4 regions of the Streptomyces gamaensis genome follow, and region 1 is predicted to be linked to each of the others. Evidence: riboswitches for the same ligand, from Rfam matches in the RefSeq annotation. Region 1 holds a riboswitch; each other region holds the start of a gene.
The links. Region 1 has a riboswitch for cobalamin ahead of ACFP1Z_RS12460 (acyl-CoA thioesterase). Riboswitches for the same ligand answer to the same signal wherever they lie in the genome.
Positions count from the first base shown of each region.

Region 2: it holds a riboswitch for cobalamin, as region 1 does, so the genes downstream of both, ACFP1Z_RS00935 (ribonucleoside-diphosphate reductase subunit alpha) here and ACFP1Z_RS12460 (acyl-CoA thioesterase) in region 1, are expected to answer to the same signal.
Region 3: it holds a riboswitch for cobalamin, as region 1 does, so the genes downstream of both, ACFP1Z_RS20115 (cobalamin biosynthesis protein) here and ACFP1Z_RS12460 (acyl-CoA thioesterase) in region 1, are expected to answer to the same signal.
Region 4: it holds a riboswitch for cobalamin, as region 1 does, so the genes downstream of both, metE (5-methyltetrahydropteroyltriglutamate--homocysteine S-methyltransferase) here and ACFP1Z_RS12460 (acyl-CoA thioesterase) in region 1, are expected to answer to the same signal.

Region 1 covers NZ_JBHSPB010000006.1:277,850-285,057, forward strand. The annotation lists gene ACFP1Z_RS12435 (NADase-type glycan-binding domain-containing protein) at 1-158, shown strand, start outside; gene ACFP1Z_RS12440 (hypothetical protein) at 227-1,426, shown strand; gene ACFP1Z_RS12445 (hypothetical protein) at 1,828-2,904, shown strand; gene ACFP1Z_RS12450 (alpha/beta hydrolase) at 3,096-4,076, shown strand; gene ACFP1Z_RS12455 (nucleotidyltransferase domain-containing protein) at 4,176-4,925, shown strand; cobalamin riboswitch at 5,060-5,277, shown strand; gene ACFP1Z_RS12460 (acyl-CoA thioesterase) at 5,389-5,847, shown strand; gene ACFP1Z_RS12465 (sugar-binding protein) at 5,865-7,208, opposite strand, start outside.
Region 2 covers NZ_JBHSPB010000001.1:218,237-225,444, forward strand. The annotation lists gene mctP (monocarboxylate uptake permease MctP) at 1-1,066, shown strand, start outside; gene ACFP1Z_RS00930 (PhzF family phenazine biosynthesis protein) at 1,167-1,832, opposite strand; cobalamin riboswitch at 1,982-2,106, shown strand; gene ACFP1Z_RS00935 (ribonucleoside-diphosphate reductase subunit alpha) at 2,282-4,684, shown strand; gene ACFP1Z_RS00940 (ribonucleotide-diphosphate reductase subunit beta) at 4,684-5,700, shown strand; gene def (peptide deformylase) at 5,781-6,422, opposite strand; gene ACFP1Z_RS00950 (tetratricopeptide repeat protein) at 6,552-7,208, opposite strand, start outside.
Region 3 covers NZ_JBHSPB010000012.1:47,545-54,752, reverse strand. The annotation lists gene ACFP1Z_RS20120 (cobyric acid synthase) at 1-678, opposite strand, end outside; gene ACFP1Z_RS20115 (cobalamin biosynthesis protein) at 675-1,730, opposite strand; cobalamin riboswitch at 1,853-1,982, opposite strand; gene ACFP1Z_RS20110 (hypothetical protein) at 2,116-2,343, opposite strand; gene ACFP1Z_RS20105 (inorganic phosphate transporter) at 2,357-3,592, opposite strand; gene ACFP1Z_RS20100 (class II aldolase/adducin family protein) at 4,045-4,680, shown strand; gene ACFP1Z_RS20095 (hypothetical protein) at 4,781-6,208, shown strand; gene ypfJ (KPN_02809 family neutral zinc metallopeptidase) at 6,280-7,179, opposite strand.
Region 4 covers NZ_JBHSPB010000016.1:15,979-23,186, forward strand. The annotation lists gene ACFP1Z_RS23770 (quaternary amine ABC transporter ATP-binding protein) at 1-70, shown strand, start outside; gene ACFP1Z_RS23775 (ABC transporter permease/substrate binding protein) at 63-1,868, shown strand; gene metE (5-methyltetrahydropteroyltriglutamate--homocysteine S-methyltransferase) at 1,938-4,256, opposite strand; cobalamin riboswitch at 4,299-4,520, opposite strand; gene ACFP1Z_RS23785 (helical backbone metal receptor) at 4,557-5,297, shown strand; gene ACFP1Z_RS23790 (TDT family transporter) at 5,224-6,381, opposite strand; gene ACFP1Z_RS23795 (LysR family transcriptional regulator) at 6,458-7,208, shown strand, end outside.

The DNA.
Region 1 (7,208 bases):
TCGAGCTGGGCGGGGAGCCCGGTCCGCAGCGTTTCGACCTGGGCGTCGACGACGTGACCCGGGTGCGGGTGACGATCGAGGCGGTCCACCCCGGGCTCAAGCCGGACATGCCGGTGGCCCTGGCCGAGATCCAGTTCTTCAGCCGACAGGCGTCATGAGCGTACGGGCAGAAACCCCATCCCCCAAGGCCGTTGCCCCCGACGGCCTTCAAGAGACAGGAACGCACATGGAACAGGAATTTCTGCGGGCCCCTTCCCCCAGGCCCGCCACCGCGTCACGGCCCGTGCCGCAGGCACCGCAGGGGAGGCAGTCACCGCAGCGGAAACAGGGCGACCGCTTCGGCACCGGTGGGCGGGGACTGCCCGGGCTGCTGTGGAACCGGGGTGCCGGGCGTCGCGAGCGCGAACTCAGCGAGAAGTACGGCCTCACCATCGGCCCCGCGAGCAAGAACGGCGGGCACTTCAGCCACTCCGAACTCAACAAGCTCGACAAGGTGTTGGGCGGTCTCCCCAGGAACGACCTTGAGTACGACGCCCATTCCCTGGAAGGCATTGTGCGTGGTGGGGGAGACATGGGCCCGGCCAGCCTTTACGACGGCGAGACCCGCAAGGTCCATGTCCAGCACCCTTGGGGCATGCCCGGCTGGCTCTACACCAAGCTGCAGAAAGGCTCCGGGTGGCAGCGCCGGCTGATGGACCTCGGTGCCGCCTTGAACTACCAGGGCCTCAGTATGGGCCAAAAGTGCTCGGTCATGGGGTGCTCGCACAACCGTCGCCAGGTGATGGGCGGCGCGCTGGCCCACGGCAGCCTGTTCTCCTGGACCATGCGCCACGAGATCGGCCACAGCGTGGACGAGCGCTGCCAATGGAAAATGGTGGAGGCCCGCAAGCCGGAATTCGGCGGCTGGCTCCTCCACGAGGGCCAGCTCGGGCACTACCAGGTCGCCTGTGCCTTCCTCGCCCCGTACGGCATCACCGACGACGAGGTCCGCATCTGGCTGGCAGACCGTATCGCCCCTGACCCCGAAGGCAACCCACCGGCACTCAGCGACGCGCTGATCGGCGAATTCACCCGCGACTGGCCCGATGCCACGGAGCAGATGGGCCACGAAGCCCTCCGGCAGCTGCTCGCGGACCTGAAGTTCGCGACCGCGCAACCCTGGATGCTTCCCGATGGCGGGGCGGACCGCCTCACCCGTGACGGACGCGTCTATCAGGTCAGCCACTACGGCGAATGGTGCAGCTACCTGGCATCAGCCCGTGAACACGTCGTGTCCCCGTACCAGTTCTCCTGCGCGGAGGAGTGGTTCGCCGAGGCGTACGCCGCCTACCACGACCCGGTCGCGGGCCATGCCCCGCGCCGCCGTCTCCATCCGGACGCCGCGGCATGGTTCGAGAAGAAGGCCCGCAAGGAGTCCCAGGGATGATGCGCTTGCCCGGACTGCCCCGCCGCGTTGAACATGGCGCGTTCGCCGAACGGCGGGGTGCCGAGCGGTGCGTACGTCGGGGCGCATGGGAGCCCTCGTCTCCGCCTCCGGGGCCGTCAGCCTGACCCTGTTCCGCATGGTGTACGCGCAGGCCTCCGCGCGACAGTTCCGAACAGCGCCGAAGTCGTCCGCGCCCATGAGGAATTCCGTGCCGCGCATGGTCTCGACTTCGCCGTCAGGACGCACCACCCGCGCCGCTGAACACCGCATTCGACAATGTGGACTTTCGTCTTGTGCATCGGGGCGGCGTGACTACAGGCAAGGTGCGATGGTCGATATCGCCGGGGTGTGCACCACGTAAGAATCGATGTCTCAAGGAAGGTTCCTTCGAGGAGATACGAGTGTCCACTACGTCAATCAATTCATCCACAGCACGGCGCAACCGGCTGGCCCGCAGGGCGGCCGTGATCCTCAGCAGCGGCATCGGGGTGGTCGCGCTCGGCGCGGGGCCGGCATTCGCCGGTACCGGCAAGGGGCAGGAGCCCGTACTGCCCGGCGGTCAGTCCCCTGCCGACCGCTGCGAGTTCTCCCTCGACGGAGACAACTGGCGCCCCTCCCTCAAGGCCGGCGACATCAGCAAGCCCGGTGACGACGGTCTGGTCCATATCAAGGTGCGTACCGCGCCAGGATCCCAGAAGTGCGCTGCATCCCTTGCCTCGTACAGCACACAGGGCGCAACCTGGTCGACCTCCGGTCAGCAGGTGTTCCACGACTTCGACACCGTGAACATCAAGTCCGGTGCCGCCCCCAGTTCTCTCGACGTCGGGGTGCCGGCCGCGGGCTGCTACGCGCAGGTCGACCTCTACCGCGGCAACGTCAAGTACGACGGCAAACTCAACGCTCAAGACGGCTTCAAACACGGTGACTTGCCGAAGGGACCGGAGCACCCGGTCATCAAGGACAAGATCGCGCACTGGAACGGCGGCACGAAGGACTGCTCCACGCCGACCGAGAAGCCGACCGAGAAGCCGACCGAGAAGAAGCCCGCCCCCGGCACCGCCGGATCGGTGACCCCGGACCCCTCCAAGTCCGAGCCCGAGCCGCCCAAGGACGGCACCGGCGAGGGCGGCCCCGACAAGTCCCCGACCCCGCCCGGGAAGTCGGGTGCGGTCTCCCCCGCCGGGGGCGCTCCCGAGCAGCAGAACCCCTCCGAGCCCCAGCCCGAGCCGCCCGCCGGGTCCACCACCGAGGGCGACCCCGAGGCGGCCCCGGACTCGGACGGCACGCCGAGCCCGTCCGATGCCCTGTCCGCGGCCCCCGTGGGCGACACCGAGGTCGCGGGTGAACTGGCCGAGACAGGCGGCGGCAACGTCGTCGGCCTCGCCGCCGGCGCCGCGCTGCTCCTGGGCGCCGGCGGCGCCGTGGCCGTCGCGACCCGACGCCGCAGGGCGGCAGCGTCCGCGACGGACAACGCGTAGCCCCCGGACGCAGGGGTGGGGGACGGCCTCCCCAGGGTTCCCCCCTGCCCGGCCGCGCGGCGCCGCAGCGTCCCGGCCGAAGCCGTCCCCCACCCCGACATGGTCGCGCGCCCCGCCCGAACGGCGTGAGCGCGACCGCTGAAAACGCTGAAAACGCTGAAAACTACGTCGTCGTGCACCAAGAGGAGCCCGTGCCCCGTCCTCGTGCCTGGCTGCGCCGCAGTCTCCTGACCCTCGCGTGCGCCGCCTCACTGGCCGCGCCGCATCAGCCCGTCTCCGCCGGCACGCCGGTTCCGGCACCGGAACCTCCCGTCCTGCCGGCCGCCACCGCCGCCACGCTGGAGGCCCGGTACGGCGCGAACCGCGCCAACATCGCCGCAGCCGCCGACATGGCAGCGGGAGCCGACGCCACCGGCCGGGCCGGCACGCTGCGTGCGATGAGCGCGCGGGACCGTACGTTCTTCGCCTTCGACGCACGTCACGGCACCGCCGTCGAGGTCGTCGGAAACCTCGCGGCCGCCCGACGCGTAGCCGTGCTGGTCCCGGGGGCGAACACCACGCTCGACACGTTCGGTTCGGCCGACCTCGGGACGTACAAGCACCTGGCCGGCGGTGCCCGCGTCCTGCACGAGGAGATGCGCCGGCAGAGCCCGGACACCCCCGTGGCCGTCGTCGCGTGGCTGGGGTACCGGGCACCCGCCGCCTTCAGCGTCGAACTGCTCACCACGGACCGGGCCGAGCGCGGCGCCCCTGAACTCCGCCGCTTCGTCGGCGACCTGGAACGCGTAGCGCCCTCGGCGCGGATCTCCCTGCTGTGCCACTCCTACGGTTCCGTGGTCTGCGGCCGGGCCGCGCACGGCCTGCACGCCGCCGACATGGTCTTCTACGCGAGCCCCGGCACGGGCGCGGACCGCGCCTCCGAACTGCGCACGGAGGCACGAGTGTGGGCGGGCGTCGGCAGCAACGACTGGATCGCCCACGTCCCCAACGCCAGCGTCAACCTCTTGTGCACCACCCTGGGGCTCGGCGCCGATCCGGCGTCGGCGACCTTCGGGGCCCGCCGGTTCGACGCAGGCCGGGCCCGGCACGACAACTACCTCAGACCGGGTTCCGTGGCCCTGACCTCCATGGCCCGCATCGCCACGGGCGATACCTCACCCGGCACGCACTGACCCGCCCCCCCGAGCGGCCGGGGGCGGAGGCGGGCCGCCGTACCGGCTCGGGCATCATGGGCCGACGTCCTGCCCGCCCGCCGCACAGATCGGATCCCGATGACCGACGAGAAGTTCCTCGACGCCGTCGCCGACCGGCTCGCCGCCCTGCCCACCGTGCACGCCGTCACCCTCGGCGGCTCGCGCGCCGAAGGCACCCATTCCCCCGACAGCGACTGGGACTTGGCCGTCTACTACCGGGGCGGTTTCGACCCGGCCGCACTGCGGGCCGTCGGCTGGGACGGCGAGGTGTCCGAGCTCGGCGCCTGGGGCGGTGGCGTCTTCAACGGGGGAGCCTGGCTCACGATCGACGGCAGACACGTCGACGTCCACTACCGCGACCTCGACGCCGTCGAGCACGAACTCGCCGAAGCACGCGAGGGCCGCTTCCACTGGGAACCGCTGATGTTCCACCTCGCGGGCATCCCCAGCTACCTGATCGTCGCCGAACTCGCCCTGGGCCGGGTCCTGCGCGGCACCCTGCCCCGCCCCGACCACCCGGAAGCCCTGCGCGAGTCGGCCCCGCCGTGGTGGAGGAGCCGGGCAGCCCTGACCCTCCAGTACGCCCAGGGCGCGTACGTACCGCGCGGCCGGGCCACCGAGGCGGCCGGCGCACTGGCAACCGCCGCACTGGAGACGGCACACGCGGTCCTCGCCGCGCGCGGCGAGTGGGCCACCAACGAGAAACGACTGCTGGACCGCGCGGGCCTGCGCGGCCTCGACACGATCACGGCGGACCTGCGACCGGACCCGGCATCCCTCGCCCGGGCCTTCACCGCGGCACGGGAGCTGTTCGAGGCCGCCGGCTGAACTCCCTCGCGGGAGACGGCACCCGTACACATGCAGCAGAGCTCACGGCTCGACCGGATACGGCACGAAAGTACTGCTGTTCTCGTCGACGGAGAGCTGCCTGCCCAGGGACCGTCCGGCCCCGCACGCGGCGGTTATGCTGATCACGCAGCTGGTTCGCGCCCGTCCGCCAGGCGGGAGGCGTCGCAAGAGGGAACCCGGTGGAAATCCGGGACTGCCCCGCAGCGGTGAGCGGGAACGACCGCCGTCATACGCACTGGACCCCGGTCCGGGAAGCGACGGCCACTAGGCAGCTCGTGCCCCACGAGAGACGCCCGCGAGTCCGAAGACCTGCCACTGCCCGCGTGCGGCGTTCGCACGCGGACCACCCGGTGACCTTCGAGGGCGGGCCGGCAGCGCGGCGGCCGCGCCGTGCCGGCACCTCCTCGCGGGCTCACAGGCCAGCTCGCGAAGGAGAGTTGCCATGACGACGAGCCCCCTGGGCACGGACACCACCCCGGCCCGGACCCGCAAGACCCCCGCCGACTCCCGGGTCACCCTCGCCCACATCATGAGCGAGCACGACACCAACCTCTACGGCACCATCCACGGCGGTGTCGTGATGAAACTCATCGACGACGCGGCCGCGGCCGCCGCCGGACGGCATGCCGACGGCCCGGCCGTCACCGTCTCCGTGGACCGCATGACCTTCCTCGCTCCCGTCCGCGCCGGAGACCTCCTGAGCGCCCACGCCGCACTGCTGCGCGTCGGCCGTACCTCGATGAGTGTCGCCGTGCGCGTCACCGCCGAACGCTGGAACGCCTCCGGCCCCGCCTCCGAAGTCGCCACGGCCCGGCTGACGTTCGTCGCCGTCACCGCGGACGGCCGCCCCAGGTCCGTACCCGCCCTCGACACCGAGGACGACACCGCGTCCCGCGACTGACCCGGGCCACGATCGGCTCACGGCGGGAACGGCCCACGGCCGTCGGCTCGTACGCCCGTGCGCTCGGCCTGGTCGCGGGATGCCGGGGACCGCGCGCTCCGCGCGGCGTCCTGGGGGATCACGGGGGCGAGTGCCGGGCGCCCGGGCGGGGGGACGTAGCCGGGCAGACGCAGGGTGCCCCACACATAGGGGTCGGCCTGGGCACTGCCGTACGGGGACCAGGCCAGCCGCGTCCTGCCGGTCCTGTCCTGGGAATCGGAGTCGTAGAGCAGGACGTTCGCGGTGAGGCGGTCCGGGTCGACGGGGGCGGGCAGGTCGGCGAGCGGGATCTTCGCCTCGACCGAGTAGCCGGTGTACGGGTCGTCGGTCACCACGGAGGCGACGGTCATGCCGGGCGCGGTGTTCTTCGCCGGCCCCTGACGGTTGTCGCCGTCGCGTTCGGCGCACGGACCGCCGCCGTGGGCGGTGAAGGGGAGGATGCCGGCCTTGAACGTGGTGGAGGTGTCGTCGGAGCGGCCCTGCGGGTCGAGGTCGATCTCGACCGAGTCGGTGCGCCAGTGGCGCTTGCAGTCCTTGGCGGCGTCGAGCGCGTAGCCCTTGATGTCGTCGGTGACGCGGATCATCACGTACAGGTCGTCACCGTGGCGGGAGAACCGCGCAGTTGCCGAGCAGTCGCTCTTGTCCCGGCACTTCGCGCCCTCCCACTGCTGCAACGTCAGCTCCGGGCCCGGGTATTCGCCGGGACCGGCCACCCCGTCGACGTCAGGGGCCTTGTCGACCTCGGGGACGACGGTGGACGGGTTGGCCGGGTAGTCGGGCTGGGCGTCGTTCGCCAGCCACGGCATGCCCGCCCCGCGCGCCCAGTCGCGGAACTCGGCGTACAGGGGGCGCAGCCCGGACTGTTCGCGCACAGGACGGCTCACCGGCTTCCCCCGGTCGGCGAGGACGGTGAACCACTCGCAGGGCAGCTTGTCCGCGGGGGTGTCGACGGTGGCGGGCAGGGACCCGAAGCCCTGGGTGACGTAGTCGCGTGCCGCGTCGCGCTCGATCTGGGCCCACGTCTTGTTCTGCCTGCCCGACCGCGTCCCGGTCCAGTAACCGATGACGGGGAGCCCGGTACGTTCGTCCTTCTCCTGCTTCCTGGCGCACTCCGCGCCCACGGAACCGGTCGTGAACCCCCCGTTCTGGGCGAGCAGTTGGGACGGCGTCCAGGGCCGGTACCTCTCCTTGGTGATCTGTTCGGGGAACGCCTTCTCGTCACCGGCCAGGCGGAACGCCTCGATCGCGAGACGCCCGGCCTCCTGATGGCCGCCGTGCTGCTTGAACGGTCGCGGGTCCATCGTCACGACCTTCCGCGGCGT
Region 2 (7,208 bases), on a different contig from region 1:
GCTCGCCGCCTACACCTACTCCTCCGGGCTGCGCGCGCCCGCGCTCATCGCGTTCGTCAAGGACGCCCTGATCTACATCGTCATCGCCGTCGCCATCGTCTACATCCCGCTGCGGCTCGGCGGCTTCGAGCACATCTTCGCCAAATCGGCGGAGGCGTTCGCCGCCACGAACCCCGCGACCGGGGCCCCGCGCGGCTCGCTCGTCCCCGGCGCCGACGCGCAGTGGGCGTACGCGACCCTCGCACTGGGCTCCGCGATGGCACTGTTCCTCTACCCGCACTCGGTCACGGCCGTGCTCTCCAGCAGCAGCCGCAACGTCATCCGCCGCAACACCACGATCCTGCCGCTGTATTCACTCATGCTCGGCCTGCTGGCCATGCTCGGCTTCATGGCCATCGCGGCGGGCGTGAAGGTGAAGAACGGTCAGCTCGCCATTCCGCAGCTGTTCTCGGACATGTTCCCCGACTGGTTCACGGGGGTCGCCTTCGCCGCGATCGGCATCGGCGCGCTCGTGCCCGCCGCCATCATGTCGATCGCCGCCGCCAACCTCTTCACCCGCAACATCTACAAGGACTTCCTGCGGCCCGACGCCTCCCCCGAGCACGAGGCCAAGGTCTCCAAGCTCGCCTCGCTGCTCGTCAAGGTCGGCGCGCTCGTCTTCGTCCTGACGATGGACAAGACCGTCGCCATCAACTTCCAGCTCCTGGGCGGGATCTGGATCCTCCAGACCGTCCCCGCGCTCGTCGGCGGCCTGTTCACCCGCTGGTTCCACCGCTGGGCCCTGCTGGCCGGCTGGGCGGCCGGCATGGTGTACGGGACGTGGCGCGCGTACGACACGCCGTCGGCGACGCAGGACCACTTCGGCAACACGAACCTGATCCCCCTCATCGGGGAGAAGGGGTACATCGGGCTGACCGCGTTCGTGCTCAACGTGGCGGTGGCGGTGGTGCTGACGCTGGTGCTGAAGGCGGTCAAGGCGCCGGACGGGGTGGACGAGACGAAGGCGACGGACTACACGGCGGACGTGGGCGACCCGGGGGTCGCGAGCGGTTCCGGGGGGCACTGACGGGTGTGACGACGGGCGGTCGCCGCCGGCGCCCGCGGGCGCCGGAACCGGCCCGGCCGCGCCCGGCCGCCCCCGTCAACTCCCCTGCGGGCAACGCCCGTCACCGCTCCAGCGCGACCGTGCCGCCCAGCTCCACCCACCCGTCCTCCGCGTACCGCGTCCGCAGCCGTGAGCCCGCCCCCTGACGGATGTCCAGTCCGCGCCGCAGTCCGGCGGTGAGGGTGACGGCCGCGGCACCGGTCGCCTCGTCCTCGGTGACGCCGTCGCCGCGCCTCGGGAAGCCTCTGGCGCGGACCGCGCCCGCCGCCTCGTCCTGCCACGCCCACGCGTAGAGCCAGCCCTCGCCCGGAGGCGGGGCGGGCAGGGCGTCGACCTCGGCCGGGGAGGGGTACTGCCGCATCACGCGGCCCGTCGCCCACCGCGCGCGGCAGCGGATCCACACGTCGCCGTCGGCCGTGAAGCGGACGGGCACCTCCCCCGCCGGCGGCCGCAGGGTGCCGGCCCCGTGGCCGTACCGCCGCAGCAACCACGCCGCACCCACCAGCGGGTGGCCCGCGAAGGGCAGTCGAGTGCTCGGGGTCCGGATGTCAACTTTGCCCCGGTCCGGGTCGTCGATGAACACTGTCTCGCTGAAGCCCAGCCGCGCGGCCAGCCGCTGCCGTGCGTCCGCGTCCGGTACGGCCGCGCCGTCGCGGACGACGCCGAGCGGATTCCCGCCCGTGCCGTCGGGGCCCGTGAACACGCGCAACACCTGTGCTTCGCCCATGGAGTGAGGGAACCACAGGGCCCCGCGCCCGCTCCGCGCGGCCCCGTCCCGGGCCCCCGCAAAGGGCCGCAAGCACACCGCCTGTGGGCGCACCAACACGTTCCCGGCACTAGATGTGGGGGGCGCGTGCGAGGCACGGCACTAGATGTATGCTCTTCCTCGCTGTCGACGCAGGGGAATCCGGTGGAAATCCGGAACTGTCCCGCAACGGTGAATGTGTACTCATTTGCGGTGCACCTGCAGTCCGAGGACCTGCCGGCAGCGCGCCCGTCCCGAGCCCGCCCGGCCCGGCCGGCGGGTGAGGAACACGTCCGGGCCTCGCGGGTTGGGCCGACGGGCGCCTGCGCGCATGCTCACGTACGTCCGTAAGGGACCGTACGGGGCGCATGCGCGTGTGCGACCGCCGCGCACCGCCCGCCCGGCCACTTGCCGAGCGAGGAGAGCCTCCAGTGACCATCGCGCCCGCCGATCCGGCTGCAGGTCCGGTCTCAGCTACCGCGGAAGCGAACGACGGTCCCGGGACCGCGCTGCTGCGCACCCTGACCGAACTCACCGCCGATCTGCCCGCCACCGACCCGGGCAAGGTCGCCGCCGCCGCGCTGCGCGGCCGTCACCCGGGCTCGGACGAGGCCGGGCTGCGGGCCCTGGCCATCGAGGCGGCCGCCGGGCTGATCGCCGAGGAGCCGCAGTACTCGCGGCTCGCCGCGCGGCTGCTCACCCTCGCCATCGCCGAGGAGGCGGCCGGGCAGGGCGCCGTCTCGTTCTCGGCCTCGGTCGCGGTGGGCCACCGCGAGGGCCTGATCGCCGACGGCACGGCCGAGTTCGTCCGTACCCACGCGGCCCGCCTGGACGCGCTCGTGCAGGAGGCGCTCGCCCAGGGCGCGGACGACCGCTTCGGCTACTTCGGGCTGCGCACCCTGCACTCCCGCTATCTGCTGCGGCACCCCCTGACCCGCGACGTGATCGAGACCCCGCAGCACTTCCTGCTGCGCGTGGCCTGCGGTCTGGCCGAGGACCACTCGGAGCGGGCGCTGGAGGACGTGGCGCGGCTGTACGGGCTCACGAGCTCGCTGTCCTACCTGCCGTCCTCCCCCACGCTGTTCAACTCCGGCACGCGCCACCCGCAGATGTCCTCCTGCTATCTGCTGGACTCGCCGCTGGACGAGCTGGACTCGATCTACGACCGCTACCACCAGGTGGCGCGGCTGTCGAAGCACGCGGGCGGCATCGGCCTGTCCTACAGCCGGATCCGCTCCCGGGGTTCGCTGATCCGCGGCACCAACGGGCACTCCAACGGCATCGTGCCGTTCCTGCGCACCCTCGACGCCTCGGTCGCCGCCGTCAACCAGGGCGGCCGCCGCAAGGGCGCGGCCTGCGTGTACCTGGAGACCTGGCACGCGGACATCGAGGAGTTCCTGGAGCTGCGGGACAACACCGGTGAGGAGGCCCGCCGCACCCACAACCTCAACATCGCGCACTGGATCCCGGACGAGTTCATGCGCCGGGTCGAGGCGGACGCCGACTGGTCGCTGTTCTCCCCCGCCGACACCCCCGACCTCGTCGACCTGTACGGCGAGGAGTTCGACGCCGCGTACCGCCGTTACGAGGCCGAGGGCAAGGCCGTCAAGACGATCCCGGCGCGGGTGCTGTACGCGCGGATGATGCGCACCCTCGCGCAGACCGGCAACGGCTGGATGACGTTCAAGGACGCCGCCAACCGCACCGCGAACCAGACCGCGGAGAAGGGCCGGGTCGTCCACTCCTCCAACCTCTGCACGGAGATCCTGGAGGTCACCGACGACAGCGAGACGGCTGTCTGCAACCTCGGTTCGGTCAACCTCGCCGCGCACCTGGGCGAGGACGGCGGGATGGACTGGGAGAAGCTCGACGCGACCGTCCGGACGGCCGTCACCTTCCTCGACCGCGTCGTGGACATCAACTTCTACCCGACCGAGCAGGCCGGCAACTCCAACTCCCGCTGGCGGCCGGTGGGTCTGGGCCTGATGGGTCTGCAGGACGTCTTCTTCCGGCTGCGGCTGCCCTTCGACTCGGCGGAGGCCAAGGAGCTGTCCACGCGGATCTCCGAGCGCATCATGCTCGCCGCCTACGAGGCGTCCGCCGACCTCGCCGAGCGGCACGGCCCGCACCCGGCCTGGTCCGCGACCCGTACCGCGCGCGGGGTGCTGCACCCGGACCACTACCCCAACGCCGTGCCCGCGTGGGCCGGCCGCTGGGAGGCGCTGCGGGCCCGTATCGCGACGACCGGCATGCGCAACTCGCTGCTGCTGGCGATCGCGCCGACCGCCACGATCGCCTCGATCGCCGGCGTCTACGAGTGCATCGAGCCGCAGGTCTCCAACCTCTTCAAGCGCGAGACGCTCAGCGGCGAGTTCCTCCAGGTCAACACCTACCTGGTGGAGGACCTCAAGCAGCTCGGCGTATGGGACCGCGCCACGCGCGACGCGCTGACCGACGCCAACGGCTCGGTCCAGGACATGAAGTGGATCCCGCAGGAGGTGCGCGAGCTGTACCGCACGGCCTGGGAGATCCCGCAGCGCTCCCTGATCGACATGGCGGCGGCCCGCACCCCGTACCTCGACCAGAGCCAGTCGCTCAACCTGTTCATGGCCTCGCCCACCATCGGCAAGCTCAGCTCGATGTACGCGTACGCCTGGAAGCAGGGCATCAAGACGACGTACTACCTGCGTTCGCGCCCGGCGACCCGGATCGCCCGCGCGGCGTCCGGCGGTGCCGCCGCGGCCGCCCCCGTCCCCCCGCAGCAGGCCGCGCCCGACGCGGACGCCATCGCCTGCTCCCTTGAGAACCCCGAGTCCTGCGAGGCCTGCCAGTAATGTCTGCCGAACGCCCCAAGAACCTGCTCGACCCCGGCTTCGAGCTGACCCTGCGTCCGATGCGGTACCCGGACTTCTACGACCGCTACCGCGACGCGATCAAGAACACCTGGACCGTCGAGGAGGTCGACCTCCACTCCGACGTCGCCGACCTCGCCAAGCTCTCCCCGGGCGAGCAGCACCTGATCGGCCGCCTCGTCGCGTTCTTCGCGACCGGTGACTCGATCGTGGCGAACAACCTCGTGCTGACGCTGTACAAGCACATCAACTCCCCCGAGGCGCGGCTGTACTTGTCGCGGCAGCTCTTCGAGGAGGCCGTGCACGTCCAGTTCTATCTGACGCTGCTGGACACGTACCTGCCCGACCCGGACGACCGTGCCGCCGCCTTCGCCGCCGTGGAGAACATCCCGTCCATCCGGGACAAGGCGCAGTTCTGCTTCAAGTGGATCAACGAGGTCGAGAAGCTGGAGAGGCTGGAGACGAAGGCCGACCGCCGTCGCTTCCTGCTCAACCTGATCTGCTTCGCCGCGTGCATCGAGGGCCTGTTCTTCTACGGCGCCTTCGCGTACGTCTACTGGTTCCGTTCGCGCGGGCTGCTGCACGGCCTGGCGACCGGCACCAACTGGGTGTTCCGCGACGAGTCCATGCACATGGACTTCGCGTTCTCCGTCGTGGACACCGTCCGCGAGGAGGAGCCGGACCTCTTCGACGACGACATGCGGCAGCAGGTCACCGACATGCTCAAGGAGGCCGTCGAGGCCGAGCTGCAGTTCGCCCGCGACCTGTGCGGTGACGGCCTGCCGGGCATGAACACCGAGTCCATGCGCGAGTACCTGCAGTGCGTCGCGGACCAGCGTCTGCAGCGGCTGGGCATCGCCCCGGTGTTCGGCTCGGAGAACCCGTTCTCCTTCATGGAGCTGCAGAACGTACAGGAGTTGACGAACTTCTTCGAGCGGCGCGCCTCCGCCTACCAGGTGGCGGTCGAGGGCTCGGTCTCGTTCGACGACGAGTTCTAAAGGCCCGTCAATAGCGCTGCGGCGGCCGGAGGTTGGCACCAACCTCCGGCCGCCGCAGTGTTTCGCCGCGTGGAGCGGGATCAGTCGTTCGGGACCACGGGGTAGCGCGGCGTGCCCTCGGCCATCTGCTTCAGCGCGTCCTTGCGGTCGCGCTTGGAGAGGCGGTCGATGTACAGGCGGCCGTAGAGGTGGTCCGTCTCGTGCTGCAGGCAGCGCGCGAAGTAGCCGGTGCCCTGGACGCGGACCGGGTTGCCCTTGGCGTCCTGGCCGCGCACGACCGCGTAGTCGGGGCGGGCGAGGGAGGCGTAGGCGGTGGGCACCGACAGACAGCCCTCGTTGGAGTCGTCGAGCACACGCCGCTCGGCCGGCAGGTCCTCCAGGACCGGGTTGCAGACGGTGCCGACGTGGCGCACGCCCTCGTCGTCCATGCAGTCGTAGACGAAGACCTTCAGGTCGACGCCGATCTGGTTCGCGGCCAGGCCCACTCCCTCGGCGGCGCGCTGGCTGGCGAACATGTCGTCGACGAGCTGCGCGAGCTCGTCGTCGAACTCCGTGACGTCCTTGCACTCGCGGTGCAGCACCGGGTTGCCGACGACGGTGATCGGGCGGGACGTGCCGCGCTCGCGGTGGGCCCGCTCGCGCTCCTCGCAGTCCTCGGTGTCCACGATGAACTCGTCGAACTCGTCGTTCACCGACTGCTGATCGGTCTCTCGCTGCGCCATGCCGCCGCTTTGCCTTCCTCGAACCCGGAACGAACCCGGAAGTCAACCCGAACAGGTTGCCTCAAACGAATACCTGTCCAGGGTAAGGGGGACGCGGCCCCCGTCCCCCCGCAGACCTCCAGCAGAGCTCTAGCAGACCTCTTCCAGATCCCGCCACTCGCGGGTGTCGGGGCTGTCCGCGACCCAGCCGTCGAGCAGGCCGCGCACCAGCGCTGCGGGGGCCGCGATACCGCACTCGCGCTCGGGCACCCACAGCGAACCGGAGCCGGCCGTGCGGTGGCCGAGCGGGCCGGGGTGGCCGGGCTCGCTGTGGTCGTGCGGGTCCAGGTGCTCGCCGTCGCCCTCGTCGGAGGGCATCCGGCTCTCCGAGCACGTGCGGCACAGCAGCCGCACCGAGGAGGACCAGTCCTCGGCGGCGAAGCCCGCGTCGGCGGCCAGCCGCTCCAGGGCGTCCCGGTCGGCCTCGGTGGCCGCCTCCAGCAGCACCACCCAGGTCGGCACCGGTGAGGGCGCCCACAGCTCGATCTCGTCGAAGACCGGGAAGGCGGGGCCGGCGGCGGTGACCCGCTCGCCGTGCGGGACGCCGTCGTGCAGCACGACCTCGCCCCAGCGCCGCCCGGACGAGGGCAGCGGGATGGAGAGCACCTCCATCCGCGCCGGGTCCAGCCGGCGCCCCCAGACGACCTCGGCCTCGCCCTCCGGCGAGAGCCGTACCGCCGCGCTGCCCAGCTCCATGCCCACCGGCTCACCGGCCGGGGAGCCGTCGCCGGGCACCCGCAGCCCGTA
Region 3 (7,208 bases), on a different contig from region 1:
CGTCCGGCGCCCCGTCAGACCGCGCAGCATGTCCAGGCCCGGCTCCAGCAGGCTCACATCGCCGCGGAACTTGTTGACCAGATAGCCCGCTATCAGCTCCTGGTCCTCGCGCGAGAGCAGCGCCGTCGTCCCGAAGAACGACGCGAACACGCCGCCCCGGTCGATGTCGCCGACCACGACCACCGGCAGCCGCGCGGCCCGCGCGAGCCCCATGTTGACGATGTCCGTACGCCGCAGATTGATCTCGGCCGGGCTGCCGGCGCCCTCGCAGACCACCGCGTCGTGCGTACGCCGCAGCTCCTCCAGACAGCCCGTGACCGTCTCCAGCAGCCGCTCCTGGCGCCCGGAATGGTAGCCGCGCGCGCTCAACTCGCCCACCGGCTTGCCCATCAGCACGACCTGGCTGCTGCTGTCGCTGCCCGGCTTGAGCAGCACCGGGTTCATCAGCGCGCTCGGCTCCACGCGCGCGGCGGCCGCCTGCATGGCCTGCGCCCGCCCTATCTCGGCGCCCTCGCGCGTCACATACGAGTTCAGCGACATGTTCTGCGCCTTGAACGGGGCGACCTTGACGCCCTTGCGGGTCAGCCAGCGGCAGATCCCGGCCGTCACCACGCTCTTGCCCGCGTCCGAGGTCGTCCCGGCGACGAGCAGACCCCCGCCCCGTACCGCTGTTGTCACCGGTTCCTCCCCCTCGCCCCGTTCACGATGCTTTGTGCGACGCCTGTCGGGACGCCTTTCGAGATGCTGCCCGCCGCACGCCGGATCCCGCCCGCGCGCAGCGCCTGCCCGGTGGTGCGCGCGCCGGCCGCGACCCCGAGCGCCAGCAACGCGACCCGGCGCGAGAGCCGCACCGCGCGCTCGATGTCCGCGACCTCCACCGGACGCAGCTCCGCGCCCAGGACCGGCCGGTGCTCCACACGGCCGCCGTAGGCGAGGGTGCCGCCCAGCCGCACCCCGAGCGCGCCCGCGAACGCGGCTTCCACCGGGCCCGCGTTGGGGCTCGGGTGCCGGGCCGCGTCCCGCCGGGCCACCCGCCACGCGGTCCGCGGATCCGGGCCGGCCAGCACGGCCAGTACCGCCGTGAGCCGGGCGCCGGGCCAGCCCACGGCGTCGTCCAGCCGCGCCGAGGCCCAGCCGAACCGCCGGTAGCGCGGCGACTTGTGCCCCACCATCGCGTCCAGGGTGTTGACCGCGCGGAAGCCCGCGAGCCCCGGCACGCCCACGAGCGCCCCCCACACGAGGGCGCCGACCACGGCGTCGGAGGTGTTCTCGGCGACCGACTCCACGACGGCCCGCGCGATCTGCTGCCCGTCCAGCGCCTGCGGGTCGCGCCCGCACAGGTGCGGCAGCCGCTCGCGCGCCGCGTCGAGGTCCCCGGCCTCCAGCGCCTTCGCGACCGACCGCGCCTCCCGGCCCAGCGAGGTCCCGCCCAGCACGGCCCAGGTGGCGACGGCGGTCAGGGCGACCTCGGCGGGCACACGCGCGGGGGCGGGCAGCCGGGTACGGACGGTACGGGCCAGCAGGGCGGCCCCGAGGGCCGTACCGCCCGCGCAGACCAGGGTGTGCAGCGCCCCGCGCCCGCGGTGGTCGCGCCACAGGCGCCGCTCGACGGCCTGCGCGGCCCGCCCGAACGCGGCCACCGGATGGCCGCGGCGCGGATCGCCGAAGGCGAGATCGCCGAGGTGGCCGAGCGCGGCACCGCACGCGAAGGCGAGGTGTTCGGCGCGCATCGGATCAGACCGTGCCCGGGCCCGAGTGCTCCGTCCGGCAGGGCAGTGGTCGAAGGCGGCCGCGCATGCGATGTGTCCTCACTCAGGGTCCGCGCCCTGGCTCGACGTGACCGGCGACCCAGAGTCTCCTGGCTCCCGGATCCGCGTCGCCCCGGCCTTCCCGCCCGCCGCTCAGGGCGGGCCGTGGCCTGACAGTGGGGGACACTCCCCGGTGACAGTGGCGGGACCGCGCCGGATTCGCACCGGCTTCCTCTGCGCTGTCGCCGTTTGGCTCCGGAAGTCCACCACGGTCCGCGAGGGCCCGTCAACTCGCCTCATCAGGCATGAAGATGCCCCTGCCCTGCCGTTTCCGGCGGGACAGGGGCGAAGCGGAGGCGGCGCGGGCTCAGGCCACGATCAGGTGGATCCCGTAGCCGACGGCCGCCGCGCACACCGCGTAGCACAGGTACGCGCCGGTGCGCGCGAGGGGCGTCGCGCCCCCGGAAGCGGAAGCGTCCGTACCCGCCTTGCGGGAGGTGCCGACGATGCCGAGGGTGAAGACGCCGACCAGCCCGACGGTCACCACGAGGCTGACGCCGAAGACCTGCCCGAGAGCTGCCCAGTTGATGTTCATCGCTTCTCTCCGGTCAGCTCGCGGCCGCGGCGGGCGCGGGCTCGGGGGCGGCGGTGGCGGTGGCGGCGAGCGCGGCGGGCGGCGGCGGGGCGACGGCCTGGATCGCGGCCGTGACCACACCCACCGGCTCGGCCTGCGGCTCCGCGGGGGAATCGGTGACGTTGTCGTGCGTGACGGGCCTGCGGCGGGAGGCCAGCCAGATCGCTCCGCTCACCGCGAGACCGAGGACCGCCACCGCGGCGACACCCCAGTCGCCCTGCTCCGCCAGGAGCGCGGCCCCGCCCGCGACCAGACCGGCGGCCGGCAGCGTCAGACACCAGGCGATCACCATGCGGCCCGCCGTCGACCAGCGCACCACGCCGCCCTTGCGGCCCAGCCCCGCGCCCATGATCGAACCGGAGCAGACCTGCGTCGTGGAGAGCGCGAAACCGATGTGCGAGGAGGCGAGGATGACGGTCGCGGCACCGGTCTGCGCGGCGAAGCCCTGCGCGGGCCTGATGTCCGTCAGACCCTTGCCGAGGGTCTGGATGATGCGCCAGCCGCCCAGGTACGTACCGAGCGCGATGGCCAGGCCCGCCGAGACGACGACCCACACCGGCGGGTCCGAGTGCGGGGCCACGACGCCGCCGGTGACCAGGGCCAGGGTGATCACACCCATCGTCTTCTGGGCGTCGTTGGTGCCGTGGGCGAGGGAGACCAGCGCGGCCGAGGCGATCTGCCCCGCGCGGTAGCCCTTGGCGGTGTCGTTCTCGTCCCGGCCCCGGGCCAGCCGGAAGGTCAGCCGGGTCGCGGCCATGGCGGCCAGACCGGCCACGACCGGGGCCGCGACCGCCGGGATGAGAACCTTCATCACCACGGCGTCGCCGTGCACACCGCCGGCGCCGACCGACACCAGCGTCGCGCCGATCAGACCGCCGAACAGCGCGTGCGAGGAGCTGGACGGCAGGCCCGCCAGCCACGTCAGCAGATTCCACACGATCGCCCCGACCAGCCCCGCGAAGATCACTTCCGGGCGGATTCCCGAGCTCTCGTCGATGATCCCGCCGGAGATGGTCTTGGCGACCTCCACCGACAGGAACGCGCCGACCAGATTGAGGACCGCGGACATGGCCACCGCGGTCCTGGGCTTGAGGGCTCCCGTGGAGATGGTGGTGGCCATGGCGTTGGCCGTGTCGTGGAAGCCGTTCGTAAAGTCGAACACCAAGGCCGTGACGATCACGATCCCGATGAGAAGCGTGATGTGTTCCATGTCCGTCTGGTCACCCAGGCAATCGCTCGATGGACAGTACAGCCAGGACCGTAAGGACTCTGGGTGAACGGAAGGTGAACGGGGTCGGGCCGAGCGGTGAGGCGAACCGGAGGGGGTCATCCATGAACGAGGGTGCTGTGAACGGCGGCCAGGGCCCGGACATGCGCGGGGACGGACACGGGGGCGCGGGGGCGCGCGGAGGCCGGACCGACGGCGGGGCCGAGCACCGCGGTGCCCGGAGCTGTGACGGTGACGACACCGGGAGCGGGCAGTCCCACGGGGACGCGGTTGCCGGGGGCGGGCGCGGTGGGCCCGCCCGGCCGGGGGCGGGCGGGCGCGCGGGCGGCGAGGCCGTCCGGTACGCGCCCGGCGCCGGAGGCGAAACCGCACAGCGGGGCGGCCGCGCGCGCCGGGAGACCTCCCCCCGGGACTCCGCCGCCCGCCGCGAGGCGATCCGGCAGGCGTGGGCCGGCGTCGTCGCCGCCGCGCGGCGCACCGTGGCCGACGGGCTCGTCGTCGGGACCTCCGGCAACGTCTCCGCGAGAGTGGGCGAAACGATCCTCGTCACCCCCAGCGGCGTCCCCTACGACCGGCTCGGCCCCGACGACGCCGTCGGCGTCGACCTCGACGGGCGGCAGGTGCTCGGCGCCCTCGCCCCCACCAGCGAACTGCCCATGCACCTGGCCGTCTACCGGGCCACCGACGCGGCCGCCGTCGTGCACACCCACGCCGTGCACGCCACCGCCGTCTCCACCCTCGTCACCGAGCTGCCGCTCATCCACTACATGGCCGGCGCCCTCGGCGGACCGGTGCGCGTCGCCCCGTACGCCCTCTACGGCACCGAGGAACTCGCCCGCCACATGCTGCGCGCCCTCGACGGACGCACGGGCTGCCTGCTGCGCAACCACGGCACCCTCACCTTCGGCCCCGGCCTCGACGCCGCCTACGACCGCACCGCGCAGCTGGAGTGGATGTGCAGGGTGTGGCTCGCCGCCTCCGCCGTCCCCGGCCGCAGCCCGGCCCTGCTGAGCCGGGACCAACTCGCCGCCGCCACCGACAAACTGCGCGGCTACGGGCAGCCCCGCTGACGGCGGCCGGGCGGCCGGCGCGGGCCACCCCCGCCCGGGGCCCGGTCCGGAGAGTCGATTCCGATTGGGTTTTCGGAGCGTCAACGGCAAGACTGCTCCTGTGACGTCCCGTACTCCGCGCGACTCCCGGCTCAGACTCGTCCCCCGACAGCCGATCGCCGCCGCCCGCAGGGCGGTGGCCGGACGGGGTTCCCGACCGGCGCCCCGACCGCCCGCCGGCACCCCGGCCCCCGCCGAACTCGCCCGGCAGGCGAGAGGCGGCCTCACCGGCGCCGTCCACGTGGCCCGCTGGGCCGCCGCCGAGCGCGGCCGCGGCACCCCCTTGCGGCCCGGAGCGTCCGGCGGCCTGGACGCGGCCGCCGCCGAACAGGCCGCCGCCACCCTGCGCCTGACGCCGCACCGGGTGCGCGCCGACTGGGACCGGGCCCGCCTCGCCGGCCTCATCGAGCTCCACGGCGACAGCGCCCGCCCCGGCTGGCGGCTGCACGCCTGGGACCGTGACGACGGTGCCGTGCTGCGCGGCTGGGTCGCCCTCTTCGACGCCTGGTCCCTCGCCCACCCCGCGCCCCCCGGCACCGACGCGACCGTCGCCGCCGAGGTCGTCGAGGCGGCGCCCCAGCTGCTGTCCGTGATGCACCTGTCGGCGGGGCCGGTCGCCGTCGCGATGCTGCTGGACCTGTTGCAGCAGCGGGTCGCCGAGATCCGCGCCGAGCGCTGCGAGGTCCCCACCGGCTGCCCGGGCCCGCCCGCACCCCGGCCGGCTCCCGTCCCCGCCGCCGACGGCAGCGACCCGCTGGCCGGGCTCCTCGACTGGGCCCTCGAAGGGCTCGCCTCCGTCGGCGCCCTCGACGTGCGGCGGAACGAGGCCGACGGCGCGCGCGAGGCCACCCTGACCCCGCTCGGCAACTGGGCGGTGTGGGTCAAGCTCGAACAGATCTGTGTCGCCGCCCAGAGCCCCGCCGGCCATATCGAGCTGTCCGCCGAGGCCATGCTGCGCGGCTGCGCCGACCTCACCCCCGGCCCGGCCCGCGCCGAGTACCGGGCCTGGCTCGCCGCCCGGCCCGTGGGCAGCGCCGTCACCGAGCTCCTCGACGCCGCGCGCGGCGACGACGCCCTGGTGCGGGGGCTGGCCTTCGAGGCGCTGCGCGCGGTCGGCGCGCCCGCCGAGCCCGCCGTACGGGCCGCCGTGGACGAGCCGTGCCTGCGCCCGTACGCGCTGCTGTGGCTCGCCGAGCACGAGGGGCACGACCCCGAGGAGACCGCCGACGTGCTCACCCGCGAGGAGGCGACCTGGCTGTGGGTGGACACCGCCGCCGCCGTCGCCGACCACGGCGAGAGCCGGCTGCTGGTCCGCCACCTGGACTCGGCCGTGCAGGGCACGGTCCCGGGCCTGCTGGAGGAGGTACGGGCCGTGGGGCACCCGCGCACCGTGCAGGTCCTCGTGGCCCTGGCCGCCGCCCACCCGGACCCGGCACTCGCGAAGGCGGTGCGCCGGGCGGCGTTCCAGGTGCACACCGGCGGGGCGTAGCCCCGCGAGCGGGCCGGGCCTCCCGCGGCGGGGGCCCGGCCCGCTCCCGCACCGCCTTCAGGCGGCCCGGCTCAGCGGAACGTGTCGCACTGCCGCATGTCGCCCGTGCGGTACCCGGTGGTGAACCACTGCTGCCGCTGCGCGGCCGAGCCGTGGGTCCAGCTCTCGGGGGTGACCCGGCCCTGGAACTTCTCCTGGATACGGTCGTCGCCGACCGCCGCGGCCGCGGACAGCCCGTCCTGGATGTCGGCCTGCGTCAGCTGCTTGAGCAGCGGCCGGCCCGTGGACTTCTCCGGCGTCGACGTCGCGTGCCGGGCCCACACGCCCGCGTAGCAGTCGGCCTGCAGCTCGACCTTGACGGAATTGCTGTTGGCGCCGGTGCGCCGGTCCTGGGCCCGGTTCAGGGTGCCGGTCAGGTTCTGGATGTGGTGCCCGTACTCGTGGGCGACGACGTACGCCTGCGCGAACGGGCCGCCGCTCGCCCCGAACTTGCTGCGCAGCTCGTCGAAGAACCCCAGGTCCAGATACACCTTGCGGTCACCGGGGCAGTAGAACGGGCCCACCGCCGAAGTCGCCGCTCCGCACGCGGTGTTGGTGCGGTTGCTGAACAGCACCGTCGAGGCCGGGGTGTAGGTGGTGCCCTGACGGGCGAGCTCCTGGCTCCAGAAGGACTGCGCGCTGTTGACGACCGCGACGATCCGGCAGTCCTCGCGGGTGTTGGCGTCCTTGCCCGTGCGGCAGTTCTGCGACACCTGCGCGTCCGTACTGGCCGAGGACCGGGGCTGCTGCCCCTGCCCCTGGGTGCCGCTCAGCCCCAGCTCCTCCGGGCCGATCCCGAAGAACAGCCCGGCGAGCAGCGCGAGCAACCCCACGATGCCGCCGCCGATGGTGTACCCCCCGCCGGGGATCCGCCCGCCCCGCTCGTCCTGCACCTGGGACGTGTCGAGGTTCGCGTCGTCGTCGAACTGCATGCGCCACCGCCTTCCACCCCTGAGTATCG
Region 4 (7,208 bases), on a different contig from region 1:
CGCCGACGCTCCCGAAGGAGCCGCTGTCGAAGCCCCCGCCCGCAAGCAGGAGGTGAGCGCCGATGCCTAGGATCCACCTCGGCGAATGGGCGGAGACCATCGTCACCTGGCTGCAGTCGCACCTCAGCTGGCTCTTCGACGCCGTCAGCACCGTCGTCACCGGCGCCTACGACGGCGTGCGCACCGTACTGGACGCGCCCTCGCCGCTGCTGATGGCCGGCATCCTCGCCGTCATCGCGTTCTGGCTGCGCGGCCTGCTCGCCGGTGTCCTCGCCTTCGCGGGGCTCGCGCTCGTCGACTCCTTCGGCCTGTGGCACGAGGCCACCTCCACGCTGTCGCTCGTGCTCGTCGCGAGCCTGATCACGCTGCTGCTCGCGGTGCCGCTGGGCATCTGGGCGGCCCGCAGCCGCGCCGTCAGCGGCGTGCTGCGGCCGGTGCTCGACGTCATGCAGACGATGCCCGCCTTCGTCTACCTGATCCCCGGCGTGATGTTCTTCTCGATCGGCCCGGTCCCCGGTCTGATCGCCACCGTCGTCTTCGCGATGCCGCCCGGTGTGCGCATGACCGAGCTGGGCATCCGGCAGGTCGACGGCGAACTCGTCGAGGCGGCCACCGCCTTCGGCACCACGCCGCGCGACACCCTGCTGCGGGTGCAGCTGCCGCTCGCCCTGCCCACGATCATGGCGGGCGTCAACCAGGTCATCATGCTCGCCCTGTCCATGGTCGTCATCGCGGGCATGGCCGGCGCGGGCGGCCTCGGCGAGGCCGTGTACGCGGCCGTCACCAAGGTCGACATCGGCGGCGGTGTCGAGAGCGGTCTGGCCGTCGTGATCCTCGCGATCTACCTGGACCGGATGACCGGTGCCCTCAACCAGCGTGTCTCGCCGCTGGGCCGGCGCGCGCTCGCCAAGGCCGCCGCGACCGCGCGCGGCCTGAAGGTGCTGCGCTACCGGCCCGGTACGGCCGTCGCCACCGCCGGTGTCGTCGTCCTCGCCCTGATCGCGGGCGGTATGAGCATCGCCCGCGACGGCGGCGACGGGCAGAGCGTGGCCGCCGGTTCCGGCGTCGGCAAGGGCCAGCGCATCAAGCTGGGCTACTTCCCCTGGGACGAGGCCGTCGCCAGCACCTACCTGTGGCAGAACGTCCTGGAGCGCCGCGGCTACAAGCCCGACGTGCAGCAGCTCGACCCCGGACCGCTGTACACCGCGCTCGCCCAGGGGCAGATGGACGTGCAGTTCGACTCCTGGCTGCCCACGACCCACAAGCAGTACCTGGACCGCTACGGCGACCGGCTCTCCGACCTGGGCACCTGGTACGGGCCCACCTCCCTTGAGCTGACCGTGCCCTCCTACGTGAAGGACGTCGACTCCCTGGAGGACCTCAAGGGCAAGAGCGCGATGTTCGGCGGCAAGATCGTCGGCATCGAGTCCAGCGCCGGGATGATGGGCACCCTCAACGACAAGGTGATGGGCGAGTACGGGCTGGACGGCGAGTACAAGGTCGTCTCCTCCTCCACCTCGACGATGCTCGCCGAGCTGGACCGCGCCATCAAGAAGAAGGAGCCGATCGTCACGACGCTGTGGTCCCCGCACTGGGCCTACGGCAAGTACGACCTGAAGAAGCTCAAGGACCCCAAGGGCGCCTGGGGCCAGGGCGAGCAGATCCACGCCATCGGCAAGAAGGACTTCGCCGAGGAGTTCCCGCGCGTCGCCGGCTGGATCAAGGACTTCCACATGTCCGCCGAGGACCTCGCCTCGCTGGAGGTCGCCATCCAGGACGGCGGCAAGGGCAAGGAGAAGCAGTCCGCCGCGCACTGGCTGGACGCGCACCCGGGCCTGATCGACAAGATCGCGCCGGTGAAGTCGTAACCCCCGCACCGGGGTCGGGCCCCGCCCGGAGACCTTCTGACGAGGTCGCCGGGCGGGGCCCTTCGCGTTTTACGGCAGCTCCGCCCGTACCCGCTTCGCCGCCGCGACCAGGTTCTCCAGGGCCGGGCCGGACTCCTCGGGGGCGCGGGTCTTCAGCCCGCAGTCCGGGTTGACCCACAGCCGCTCCGCCGGAACCGCGCGCAGCGCGTGCCGCAGCAGCTGCGCGATCTCCTCCACGGGCGGCACGCGCGGCGAGTGGATGTCGTACACCCCCGGCCCCGCCTCGCGCGGATAGCCGGCCGCGGCCAGCTCGTCGGCGACGGCCATGTGCGAGCGGGCCGCCTCCAGGCTGATGACGTCCGCGTCGAGCGCGTCGATCGCGGAGATGATCTCGCCGAACTCGGCGTAGCACATGTGCGTGTGGATCTGGGTGTCCGCCCGCACCCCGCCCGTCGCCAGCCGGAACGCCTCGGTGGCCCACCGGAGATATCCGGCACGGGCCGGGGCGCGCAGCGGCAGCAGTTCCCGCAGCGCCGGCTCGTCGACCTGGATCACGGCGGTGCCCCCGGCCTCCAGGTCGGCGACCTCGTCGCGCAGCGCGAGCGCCACCTGGCGGGCGGTCTCGGCGAGCGGCTGGTCGTCGCGGACGAAGGACCACGCGAGCATCGTGACCGGTCCGGTGAGCATGCCCTTGACGGGCCGGGCGGTCAGCGACTGGGCGTAGCCGGTCCACTCGGTGGTCATCGGCGCGGGCCGGGAGACGTCGCCGGCGAGGATCGGCGGCCGGACGTAGCGGGTGCCGTAGGACTGCACCCAGCCGTGCCGGGTGGCGAGGTAGCCGTTCAGCTGCTCGGCGAAGTACTGGACCATGTCGTTGCGCTCGGGCTCGCCGTGCACCAGCACGTCCAGTCCGGCCTTCTCCTGGAAGGAGACCACCTCGCGGATCTCGGCGGCGATCCGCTCCCGGTAGCCGTCCTCGCCGAGGGTGCCCGCGCGCAACGCGGCCCGGGCGCGCCGCAGTTCGGGGGTCTGCGGGAAGGAGCCGATGGTGGTCGTCGGCAGCGGCGGCAGGCCGAGCCGCGCCCGCTGGGCCACGGCCCGCTCCGGGTAGGGCTGCGGGCGGCGGGTGTCCGCCCCGGTGACGGCGGCGCAGCGCGCGCGGACGGCCGCGTCGCGGGTGAGGGCCGAGCCCGCCCGGGAGAGCCGGGCGGCGCGGGCCGCCGCGAGCTGCGGGGCGACCGCTTCGCGGCCCTCGCTGAGGGCCGTGGCGAGGGTGACGACCTCGGCGGTCTTCTGCCGGGCGAAGGCCAGCCAGCGGGCGATCTGCGGGTCCAGTTCGCGCTCGGCGGCGACGTCGAGGGGGACGTGCAGCAGCGAGCAGGAGGGCGCGACGTCGAGTTCGCCCGCGAGGGGCAGCAGCTGGGCCAGCGTCGACAGGGCGCCCTCCAGGTCGGCGGCCCACACGTTGCGGCCGTCGACGACGCCCGCGACCAGCCGCTTGCCGGGCAGCCCGCCGAGCCGGGCCAGGGCGCCGAGGTTACCGGCGGCCGGACCGGTGAAGTCCACCGCCAGTCCCTCGACGGCGGACCCGGCGAGCACCGGCAGGGCCTCGCCGAGCTCGTCGAAGTAGGAGGCGACCAGCAGCCTGGGCCGGTCCTCGACGGCGCACAGGTCCCGGTAGGCGCGGGCGACGGCGTTCAGCACGGCGGGCGGCTGGTCCTGGACGAGGGCGGGCTCGTCGAGCTGCACCCACGCAGCGCCCGCGGCCCGCAGGTCCGCGAGCAGCGACGCGTACACCGGCAGCAGCCGGTCCAGCAGCGTCAGCGGCTCGAAGCCGGCGGCCACCCCCGGGGCGGGCTTGGCCAGCAGCAGGAAACTGACCGGGCCGAGCAGGACGGGCCGGGCGGAGTATCCGGCCTCGCGGGCCTCGGTGAACTCGCCGACCTGCTTGCGGGAGTCGGGCGTGAAGACCGTGTCCGGGCCCAACTCGGGAACCAGATAGTGGTAGTTGGTGTCGAACCACTTCGTCATCTCCAGCGGCGGCACGTCCTTGGTGCCGCGCGCCATGGCGAAGTAGACGTCCAGATCGGTGTGCGTGTCCGTCCGTGCCGCCGCCCGGTGCCGGGCCGGGATCGCGCCGACGGCCCAGGTGGCGTCCAGGACGTGGTCGTAGAGCGAGAAGTCCCCGGTGGGGATCTCCGCGATGCCGCGGGCCCGCAGCTCCTCACGGGCGGCGGCACGCAACCGGGCCGCCTCGGCCAGCAGTTGATCCTGGGTGATCCGGCCCTTCCAGTAGCTCTCGACGGCCTTCTTCAGCTCCCGGTCGGGGCCCTGCCGGGGGTAGCCGTGCAGCGTCGGGCGGACACGCGCAGTACGCGTTGCGTTCACGGAACTCTCCTTCGCGAGTTCGTGCGGAACCGCACCCCGCTTTCCAGTGTGCGGGCAGTGGCAGGTCTTCGGACTCGCGGGCGCACCCGGCCGAAGGGCCGGGCACCTACTGGCCGTCGCTTCCCGGACGCCACGGGCGTCCAGTGCGTATGACGGCGGTCGTTCCCGCTCACCGCTGCGGGGCAGTTCCGGACTCGCACCGGATTCCCTCTTACGACGCTCCCGCCTGGCGGACGGGGCGAACCAGCTGCACCGCGCAGTCTAGCCACAGGAGTTGCGCGCGCGGCATACTCTGTGATCATGGCCATGCGCACCGCTGTCCGCCGGGTCGTCTCGCTCGTGCCCTCGCTCACCGAGGCGGTGGCCGCGAGCGCCCCCGGACTGCTGGTGGGCGTCACCGACTGGTGCACGCGTCCGCCGGGCCTCGACGCGGTCCGGATCGGCGGCACCAAGAACCCCGACACCGCCCGGATCGCCGCCCTCGCCCCCGACCTCGTCGTCGCCAACGAGGAGGAGAACCGGCCCGCCGACCTGGCCGCGCTGCGGGCCGCCGGGCTGCGGGTGCTCGTCACCGAAGTCCGCTCCCTGGAGCAGGCGTTCACCGAGCTGGAGCGGGTCCTGGTGGCCGGCTGCGGACTGGAGCGGCCCGGCTGGCTGGCCGAGGCGCGCGAGGCGTGGCGGGACGTACGGGCCGGGGAGCCGTCCGTACGGGCCGTGGTGCCCGTGTGGCGCCGGCCCTGGATGGTGCTCGGCCGGGACACCTTCGCCGGCGACCTGCTGGCCCGGCTGGGCGTGGCCAACGCCTGGGCCGGGCACGCCGAACGCTATCCCCGCATCGGCATCGACGAGCTCAACGCGTGCGGAGCGGGGCTCGTCGTCCTGCCCGACGAGCCCTACCGCTTCACCGCCGACGACGGCCCCGAGGCCTTCCCCGGACTGCCCTGCGCGCTCGTCAGCGGACGTCATCTCACCTGGTACGGGCCGTCGTTGACGCGGGCACCGCGGGTGCTGGGCGCGGCGCTGCGAGCAGCCTGCCGCTGACCAGACCGAGCAGCGTACGGGTCGCGGCCGTCGCCCACGCGGCGACGAGCACGAGGTACAGGGCCACCGCGAGCCAGGTGAACGCGGTGAGACCGGTGTGCCGGGCGAGGCCGGCGGCGCCGGTGACGCACGTACCGATGGGGAAGGTGAACCCCCACCACGTCATCGCGAAGCCCATGCCCTGCCGCAGCGCCCGCACCACCATCGCCGTCGCCAGCGCCAGCCACAGCAGCGCGAAACCGGTCACCGGGGTGCCGTACAGGACGGCGAAGGGGGCCGCGGCCTGCGCGTACGGGCCGGCGAGCGCACCGGGGGCGGCGTCGGCGAGGTTGTTCACGGCCGTCGTGGACTGGCCCAGCGGGCCCAGCACCAGGAACAGCGTCGGCGTCAGCGCGAGCGGCAGCGGACCGTGGTGCACCAGCCGCGCGAAGACCGCCGGCAGCAGGATCAGGGTCGCCAGCAGGCTCATGCCGAACAGGCCGTAGCAGCCCAGCACCATCGCCTGCCGCCACTGCCCGGCCGGCAGGTGCGGTACGAGCGCCGGACCGAGCGCGGCGGACACCATCGGGGCCACGACGGGCAGCAGCCACACCGGGGAGGCGCTGTCCGGGGCGATCCTGTGCCGGGTCACCATCAGGTACGGCACGGCGGTCGCCGCGAGCAGACCGACGACGGTGCCGGCCGTCCACAGCACGGCGTCCACGGCCACGGCCGCCGGTGTGCCGATCACGTCCTTGCCGACGGCGAGTGTCGACCCGCCGACGGCCAGCAGCGCCATCGCCAGACAGCCGTAGAACGGGGCCACGGCCGGGTCACCGAGGTGCGTACGGGCCTGGTCGGGGTGGCGCGCCCAGTGCCCGGCCCGCGCGGCGAGCACGCCGAGCAGCGCGAGCGCGGCGAGCACCCACACGGCCTGGCAGGCCCCGCGCAGCCCCGGCACCGTCACCGGCAGCGCGGCCCCCGCACTCGCGACAATGGCCGTCCCCATCACGGAGGCGTACCAGTTGGGCCCGAAGTGCCGCAGCCCGGGGCGGGGCGGGGCGGTCTCCCGGGTGGGGGTGCGGGGGTGCGCGAGCGTGGTCATGCCTCCACGGTCGCCCGGGCGGGCCGCTCCCACCAGGGGCTTTGTGTCTATGAGGGCATAAGGTGGGGTGATGAGCATGGGTGAAGGGGAGGGCGCGGAGCAGGCCCGCGCGACACCGGGCGGAGCGGATGCCCCCGGCGCCGGCCCGCAGGGGCCGCTCGCCCACCGGGTCCCCGACCTCGCCGCGCTGGAACTGCTGCTGGCCGTCGCGCGGCTGGGGAGCCTGGGGCGGGCCGCCAAGGAGACGGGCATCACCCAGCCCGCCGCGAGCAGCCGGATCCGCAGCATGGAGCGGATGCTCGGGGTCGCGCTCGTGGAGCGGTCGCCGCGCGGCTCGCGGCTCACCGACGCCGGGGTGCTCGTCACCGACTGGGCCCGGCGGATCGTCGAGGCCGCCGCCGCCTTCGACGCCGGCGCGCAGGCGCTGCGCACCCGCCGGGACTCCCGGCTGCGGGTCGCCGCCAGCATGACCATCGCCGAGTACCTGCTGCCCGGCTGGCTCGTCGCCCTGCGCGCGCGGCGCCCGGACACGGCCGTGTCCCTGTTCGCCGGGAACTCGGCGGCCGTCGCCGAGCGGCTGCTCTCCTCCGCCGCCGACCTCGGCTTCGTCGAGGGCCTGGACATACCGCCGGGCCTGGACGGCGCGGTCGTCGGCCACGACCGGCTCGCGGTGGTCACCGCCCCCTCCCACCCGTGGGCCCGCCGCCGCGCCCCCCTCGCCGCCCGGGAGCTCGCCGCCACCCCGCTGATCCTGCGCGAACGCGGCTCGGGCACGCGGCAGGTGCTGGACGCGGCGCTGTCCGCGTACGGCGGGGCCGCGCCGCCGC